Regions from separate parts of the Pseudoalteromonas issachenkonii genome, predicted to be linked through region 2. Evidence: predicted binding sites of a transcription regulator. Region 2 holds the regulator's gene; the other holds the start of a gene.
What was found. The regulator sigma-54, encoded in region 2, starts transcription at its own class of promoters, with help from an activator protein. The targets are predictions, from matches to a motif close to GTTGGCACGNNNNTNGNNT.
Positions count from the first base shown of each region.

Region 1: PISS_RS03130 (DUF1328 domain-containing protein) is a predicted target of sigma-54. The motif match lies at 1,466-1,484, and genes of this name have one in related genera.

Region 1 covers NZ_CP011030.1:678,243-682,463, reverse strand. The annotation lists gene oadA (sodium-extruding oxaloacetate decarboxylase subunit alpha) at 1-750, opposite strand, end outside; gene PISS_RS03135 (OadG family protein) at 763-1,008, opposite strand; gene PISS_RS03130 (DUF1328 domain-containing protein) at 1,531-1,704, shown strand; gene PISS_RS03125 (hypothetical protein) at 1,751-1,942, shown strand; gene PISS_RS03120 (YcxB family protein) at 2,112-2,579, shown strand; gene csrA (carbon storage regulator CsrA) at 2,635-2,826, opposite strand; gene PISS_RS03110 (aspartate kinase) at 2,917-4,134, opposite strand; gene alaS (alanine--tRNA ligase) at 4,141-4,221, opposite strand, start outside.
Region 2 covers NZ_CP011030.1:460,808-465,028, reverse strand. The annotation lists gene lptA (lipopolysaccharide transport periplasmic protein LptA) at 1-85, shown strand, start outside; gene lptB (LPS export ABC transporter ATP-binding protein) at 82-807, shown strand; gene PISS_RS02110 (RNA polymerase factor sigma-54) at 1,142-2,641, shown strand; gene hpf (ribosome hibernation promoting factor) at 2,668-2,955, shown strand; gene ptsN (PTS IIA-like nitrogen regulatory protein PtsN) at 2,960-3,412, shown strand; gene rapZ (RNase adapter RapZ) at 3,432-4,221, shown strand, end outside.

The DNA.
Region 1 (4,221 bases), 220 kb from region 2:
TTCCACGATTGCAGCAATTGTTTCAGTTGCTGAATGACCATAAGTCATACTCATAGACGATACAGCCGTATCGAGCATATCAATACCGGCATCAATCGCTTTTTGATACGTTGCGGTACTTAAACCCGTTGTTGCATGACATTGCATGGCAATAGGAATTGAAACCGTTTCTTTTAAGCCTTTAATCAGTTTTTCTGCATCGTAAGGCTTAAGCAATCCCGCCATATCTTTAATACAAATTGAATGACAACCTAATTCTTCAAGCTGCTTAGCAAGTGTTAGCCACATATCCAATGTGTGTACCGGGCTTACTGTGTAAGAAATCGTACCTTGGGCATGCGCGCCTACTTTAACCGCCGCTTTTATGGCAGTTTCTAAGTTACGTACATCATTCATGGCATCAAAAATACGAAATACGTCTACGCCATTTTTGTGTGCGCGCTCAACAAACTTTTCAACAACGTCATCAGCATAATGGCGATACCCCAATAAGTTTTGACCGCGAAGTAACATTTGCTGGGGTGTATTTGGCATCGCCTTTTTAAGCGCGCGAATACGCTCCCAAGGATCTTCGCCTAAATAACGAATACATGAGTCAAAGGTAGCCCCACCCCAAGACTCTATAGACCAATAACCTGCGTCATCAATTTTTTTTGCAATAGGTAACATGTCGTCTAATCGCATGCGGGTAGCTAAAAGCGACTGATGTGCGTCTCGAAGTACGAGTTCTGTTATTTTTAATTTAGCCATTGGTATGCTCCTCTAATTATTATTTGTTTTGTACTGAGCAATGGCAGCACTAATTGCAGCGATGTGCTCATTTGGCACACCTTGAGATTTAAAAGATGGTGTTCTCTGTGATACTTCAAGTTCTGGCTGAGAAAATTTGCTAGCCAGCTTAGACATAACTGTCACTGCACCAATCAATAAAGAAAGAAATACAAACACACCCACCATACCGGTTAGCATTAAATTGCCTGCAGTTGTGAGCAAAGCCCCTATATCCATAATTCTCCCCTGTTCAAAACTGAATACATAAAAAACCAGTTTATTTAAATAAATATTCACCAATAGTAACAAAAACTATTCTTTTGTCTACACATTGTAAATTGGTAAAACCAATTAATCTAAAAGTAACATATCACCAATAAGGTTAACACCATCTAAAATAGCTTATTTAACCTATACATATAGATGGTAAAAATGTTCGTTATAAACAAAGAATATATAAAAACCATAATATTCTGTAAAAACACATAAAAATATACCTAATGAGCTAATCCAATAAAAACTGCCAAAAAAAATGCTAATTGGTCTTACCAAAATAACGACTGTAAAAACTATTTATTATCTCATCAGACACCACTGTGAATAAGTTACAGATAAAACCGTAAAAATTACCAACCTAATATAAAGCCAAACTCAAAAATACAAGTTAAACCATTGATTTAAAACAAAATAAAATACTGGCACATTACTCGCTTATATAAAAACAACACTTTAACACTTAGATAAATCAAGGAGATGACAATGTTACGCTGGACAATTACATTTTTGGTGATCGCACTAATCGCAGCCGTTTTAGGATTTGGTGGTATTGCAGGAGCCGCAGCAGGAATTGCTAAAATCATATTTTTTATCTTTTTAGTTTTACTGGTTATTTCACTTGTCTCTGGCGCTTTACGTGGTAAAAGCCCCAGGTAGATAAGAAACAACGAAATTTTTAAATTTATATACAAGGAATTACATTATGAAATCATCAACACTTAAAGCAGCAGCTATTGGCCTATTCGCAAGTGCATTTATTATGGGTTGTGAAGACAATCATGCAGAAGAAGCCGGTGAACGCATCGACGAAGCCGTGACAGATGTTCAAAATAAAGTAGAAGATGCTTGTGAAGAAGTAAAAGAAGGTGTCAACGCTGAAGAAACAAATTGCTAATTCAGCCCCTTTTTAAAAAGCGACCATTTGGTCGCTTTTTTTGTGTTTAGTACTAGTCGCCAAGTTGCTACCCATTAATTATAAACTCTGAACTATTAATTCTTTTTAAGCTGCGCATTTGCCACATAGCTTGCTAAAATGATAAAAAATAGCTTTTAAGTATAGATGCATGGTATTTACGACAACCTATAAACTCGATAAACCTTACTTTTATGAATGCTTCGACCAATCGCTGCCTTATAGTAAACGCGCGCAACCTAAATATTTTTTATTAGCACTGCTTGTTGCATTGGGATTATTTGGTATTTATGGTTTAGGAGATCATTACCTAGGTACATTTTTGCTGATGCTAGCCCTACTCGAATGCATCGCCTTTTACTATCGCCGCCCATGGTGGGTTACCAGGCAAATGCTAAGCAGAGCGTCTGGTTCTGAAGTCACTCTCACCTTCGACGAAGACGGAATAAAATCAACCAATCATTACAAAAATTACCAGTTAGCTTGGCACGACATTAACGAAATAATTACCACCGATTGCGGGCTACTGTTAAAAAGTAAAAGCGGTATGCAATACATTTCTAAGGCAATACTCGACGAAGAAACGATTGATTTTATAAACAAAAAAGCCACTCAATGAGTGGCTTTTACAAATGTCATAGTTATATTAACTAGCACATTTTATACTATGTTGATTAAGCATTGCCCGGATTAGGGTTAGACTTTTCAGCTTGTATGCGCATGTAAATTTCTTCACGATGAACTGATACGTCTTTAGGTGCGTTAACACCGATACGAACTTGATTTCCTTTAACACCTAGAACAGTAACGGTTACTTCGTCACCAATCATAAGGGTCTCGCCTACTCTACGAGTTAGTATTAGCATTCTCTTGCTCCCATGTTCCAATAAAATTATAAGATTCCGCACAAACATTTTAATTAAAATTAGACTAAAAAGTAAGTAAAAACTCTCAATCTATTCATTTTCTGTTAAAAATGTCTTATGTAATGCACGAACAGCCAGCTCTAGGTATTTTTCATCTATTAAAACTGAAATTTTGATCTCTGAGGTGGCAACAAACATCACATCAATGTTTTCTTGTGCTAGCGAATCAAAAAATAAACTCGCTACCCCGGAATGAGATTTCATCCCCATACCCACCGCTGACACTTTCGCCACATTGGTCAATCCGTCAATTGCATGTGCGTCAAATTGCTGTTGCTCAGCCGTTAACAAATCAAGTGCGTTTAAGTAATCATTTAAATGCACAGTAAAAGCATAGTCGACTTTTTCAACTTTATGATTAATTTGATTAATCATATCTATTTCGATGCCATTATCAGCAAAAAGTTTCAAAACTTTTGCAAGATGTTTGGTGCCTTGCGGCATTCCATGCACCTTAATTAAGCACTCATCTCGATTAAATGCAATACCCGATACGACATTGCTTGTCACGTCGCTCTCCTCAAAACTAATTAACGTGCCTTCATCGGGTTTAAAGCTAGATAACACCCGCAGAGGAACATTGTGTTTACCAGCAGATTCTACAGAGCGAATATGTAATACTTTAGCGCCTAAACTTGCCAGCTCAAGCATTTCAGCAAAGGTAACATGACTTAAACGTCGTGCGTTAGGTTCCACACGCGGGTCTGTAGTATATACGCCATCAACATCGGTATAGATCTGACACTCATCGGCTTTTATTGCACCAGCAATTTCAACCGCTGAGGTATCGGTGCCACCACGGCCAAGCGTGGTCACGTTGCCCTCAATATCGCGCCCCTGAAAGCCGGCAATAATAGCAATACGGTTATGTTCAAGTTCATGTTTTAAACGCGTTGCCGCAACTTCTTCTACACGGGCTTTACCGAACATGTTATCGGTTAATATATTCACTTGATCGGCTAGTAAGCTTACCGCTGAATGGCCGCGTTTAATAATGGCCATCGCTAATAAAGCGATAGAGACTTGTTCACCGGTACTCAGTAATACATCGAGTTCACGACTACTCGGGCGAGAGTCGATTTGTTTGGCAAGATTAATTAAGCGATTGGTTTCTCCCGACATTGCCGAAAGCACCACCACCACTTGGTGGCCTTGTTGCTTGGTTTTAACAACAAGGTCGGCGACCGCTTCAATACGCTCTATTGAGCCTACCGAAGTGCCGCCAAATTTTTGAACTATAAGTGCCACTTAAGCTTAAGTACGCTCAGTTAACCAAGCTGTTACGCTATCAAGTGCTGCAGTTAAATTTTGTGGCTCAGAACCACCCGCTTGCGC
Region 2 (4,221 bases):
AAAAGACGAAAACTCAACAGACCGTGTACACACTATTTTAGTCCCTGTTGAAAATAAAAAAGAAGATGATAAAGGTCAACCATGAGCACATTAAAAGCAGAGCTATTAGCTAAAAGCTACAAAGGTCGTGAAGTTGTAAAAAACGTTGGCCTAGAGGTTGAAGCTGGCAGTATTGTGGGGTTACTTGGCCCTAATGGTGCAGGTAAAACCACCACTTTTTATATGATTGTAGGCCTTGTGCCTAGCGATAAAGGCAAAATATCAATTGATGATAAAGATATTACTTTATTACCGATGCACAGCCGAGCGCGTTTAGGGATTGGTTATTTACCGCAAGAGTCGTCTATTTTTAGAAAGCTGACTGTTTATCAAAACTTAATGGCTATCTTAGAAACACGTAAAGAATTAAATAAACAACAACGCGAAGATACCTTAAATAATTTACTTGATGAATTTAGCATTCAGCATATCCGCGATAGTCAAGGTATGGCTTTATCAGGTGGTGAACGTCGCCGCGTTGAAATTGCTCGCGCGTTAGCAGCAAACCCTAAATTTATCCTTTTAGACGAACCCTTTGCGGGGGTTGATCCTATCTCAGTATTAGATATTAAAAAGATTATAGAGCATCTTAAAAACCGAGGAATTGGCGTATTGATCACAGATCACAACGTACGCGAAACTCTTGATGTTTGTGAAAAAGCCTACATAGTTTCTCATGGGGAGTTAATTGCATCAGGCACTCCAGAATATGTATTAAACGATAAAACAGTACGCGATGTTTATTTAGGCGAGCAGTTCAAGCTCTAATATGTGTGTTATTCCACTAAGCATCTGCTAAGATTAATTATACTTAGGTCTGTTGACCTTTCAAGGTTGAATTTGCAGCAGTCTGTTTGGTATTTAGGCAAGGCAGAGCCTATGTGGTGTGGTATTCCCCATAAATAGGCGATAACGCAGCATCAATGCCAAACAGGCGCTGCCCTTCGGGTTCTGCCTAGGGACGATTTACTCTTTGTTGCTCGGTTTTGACTTAGCCCACTAGGTTACAAACCTCGCGCCGCAATTAAACCGCCCCTAGTTTGAACAAATTTTAATCCGTAAAGGTCAACAGACCGTAATTTAAAAGGATTGTTAGAGATACATGAGGCAATCATTACAGCTGCGCATGGGCCAGCAACTTACAATGACTCCACAGTTGCAACAAGCAATTCGCTTATTGCAACTCAGTACATTGGATCTCCAGCAAGAAATTCAAGAAGCGCTCGATAGCAACCCCTTGCTTGAAGTTGAAGAACACGATTACAGCGAAGACACTGCAGGTAAAAACGAACAAAAAGCCGATAACGATGACTTAACGCTAAGTGCCTCAGCTGACGATAAACCTAGCGAGTATGAGCAAGATAGCGGCGAAGCAATGACCAAAGACACTATTAGCGATGATATGGCTATGGATGTTACTTGGGATGAATATATGAGCGCTGCGCCTGCCTCTTCATCGGGCCCAATGCCAGAAGATGAATCTATTTATCAAGGCTCTTCGACTGAAACGCTGCATGAGTATTTAATGTGGCAACTTCAACTGACGCCGTTTAGTCCTACCGATGAAGCGATAGCTATTGCAATTGTAGAAGCTGTAGACGACTCAGGGATTCTAACCCTTAGCTGTGAAGAAATATTAGAAAGCTTTAACCAAGAAAACGACGGCGAAGATGAAGTTGAACTTGACGAAATAGAAGCGGTACTAAAGCGTATTCAACTATTTGATCCAGTGGGAATAGCCGCGCGTAGTTTACAAGAGTGCTTGTGTATTCAGCTAAATCAATTTGATAAAGACACACCTTTTTTAAACGAAACAAAAATGATCTTAACCGATCATATTGATTTACTTGCTGCACGTGACTATCGCACGTTAATGAAAAAAACAAAGCTTAAAGAAGATGAGCTTAAAGAAATCATGACGTTGATTCATACGCTCAGCCCAAAACCGGCAGACACTATTGTCAGAGAAGAGTCTGAATACGTTATTCCTGATGTGTCGGTTAAAAAAGTTAAAGGTCGTTGGGTAGTTGAATTAAACCCAGATAGCATGCCTAAGATCAGAGTAAATAGCCAATATGCAGCTATGTCGCGTACGGTTAAATCAAGTGGTGATAGCCAGTTTATTCGCTCGCACTTACAAGAGGCTAAATGGTTTATAAAAAGCTTAGAAAGTAGAAATGACACGCTACTTAAAGTAACCAACTGTATTGTGCAGCAGCAACAGGCCTTTTTTGAACACGGTCCTGAGGCTATGAAGCCTATGGTGCTTAACGATGTGGCTGAAATGGTGGAAATGCATGAGTCGACTATATCGCGTGTTACTACGCAAAAATACATGCATACACCACGTGGCATTTTTGAGCTTAAATATTTCTTTTCAAGCCATGTAAGTACTGAAAATGGTGGCGAATGTTCATCAACAGCAATACGTGCATTAATTAAAAAATTAATCGCTGCAGAAAACTCAGCTAAACCATTGAGTGATAGTAAAATTGCAGATATATTGGCAGAGCAAGGAATTAAAGTAGCGAGGAGAACCATTGCAAAATATCGCGAATCTCTAGCTATTCCCCCGTCTAATCAACGTAAAAGTTTGATTTAAGGCGTACAACAAAGAGGAAAATGTTTATGCAACTGAATTTAACTGGTCGCCATGTAGATATTACCGACTCGCTTAGAGACTACGTAAATAGTAAATTTTCGAAGTTACAGAGGCACACTGATCACATAACGAATGTGCACGTTATTCTCGATGTAGAAAAACTAAACCAAAAAGCTGAAGCAACCGTTCATGTTAGTGGCGCTGAGATTTTTGCCTCTACTGAGCATCAAGATATGTATGCCGCTATAGACTCGCTCATTGACAAGCTAGATCGTCAAGTAATTAAACACAAAGAGAAACTTGCTCGACACTAACACTATGAAACTAAGCTCACTTATCTGTCAGGACTGCAGTAAAGCTGCGGTCCTTTTTAATAGTAAAAAAAGAATTTTAGAATTTATCAGTGAATTGGCTCACAATAAGCTGCCCTATTTAACACAACAAGATATTCTTAATGCATTAACTGCAAGAGAAAAGCTTGGAAGTACAGGCATTGGTCGAGGCATTGCTATTCCACATGGTCGCATGAGTGGTGCTCAAGAGCCCCTTGCTTTGATTTTAGTGAGCGAAACAGCTATTAATTTTGATGCGATTGATAACCGACCGGTTGACATTTTTGTCGCGTTAATTGTTCCCGATGGCGATAATCAGCAGCATTTGAAGACGCTAGCCACGATTGCTGATAAGCTCAATGATAAAGAATTTTGTAAACAGTTACGCGCCGCCAAATCGGATAGCGAACTGTATCAGGTTATCGTCAGTCAATCGTAGTAATAAAGAAAGGTGATAAATGGAATTAATAATTATAAGCGGTCGTTCAGGCTCAGGTAAATCTGTGGCGTTACGCGTTGTGGAAGACTTAGGTTATTATTGTGTAGACAATATTCCACTTAATTTATTACCATCATTAGTGCGCAGTGTTTCCGACAGTTATAATAAAATTGCCGTGAGTGTTGATGTGCGTAATCTACCTAAAGAGCAACAGCAGTTTAATGAAATCATTGAATATTTACCTGGTTTTACTAAACCAACGGTATTTTATTTAGACAGTGACGATCAAACATTAATAAAACGTTTTTCAGAAACGCGACGTCTCCACCCTTTATCTATTGATTCTTTGCCGCTTGATTTAGCCATAAAAAAAGAAAAACAACTACTTGATGTATTGATTAACCGTGCTGATTATATGATTGATACCACGGATTTAAGTGTGCATCAGCTTGCTGAATCTATTCGTGAAAAAATACTCGGAAAAAAAGATAAACAACTGATCATTACCTTTGAGTCATTTGGTTTTAAACACGGCATCCCTAAAGAAGCAGATTACGTATTCGATGCCCGTTTTTTACCAAACCCGCATTGGGAGCCTGAACTTAAGCCACTTACGGGGCTGGATCAACCAGTAAAAGACTACCTAGCAAGTCACAGCATAGTGCAAAAATTTACATGGCAAATTCAAACATTTGTGCAAACATGGCTGCCGCATTTAGAACGAAATAACCGCAGCTACTTAACCATTGCAATTGGCTGTACCGGTGGGCAACACCGCTCTGTTTATTTAGCGCAAACCATTGGCGAAA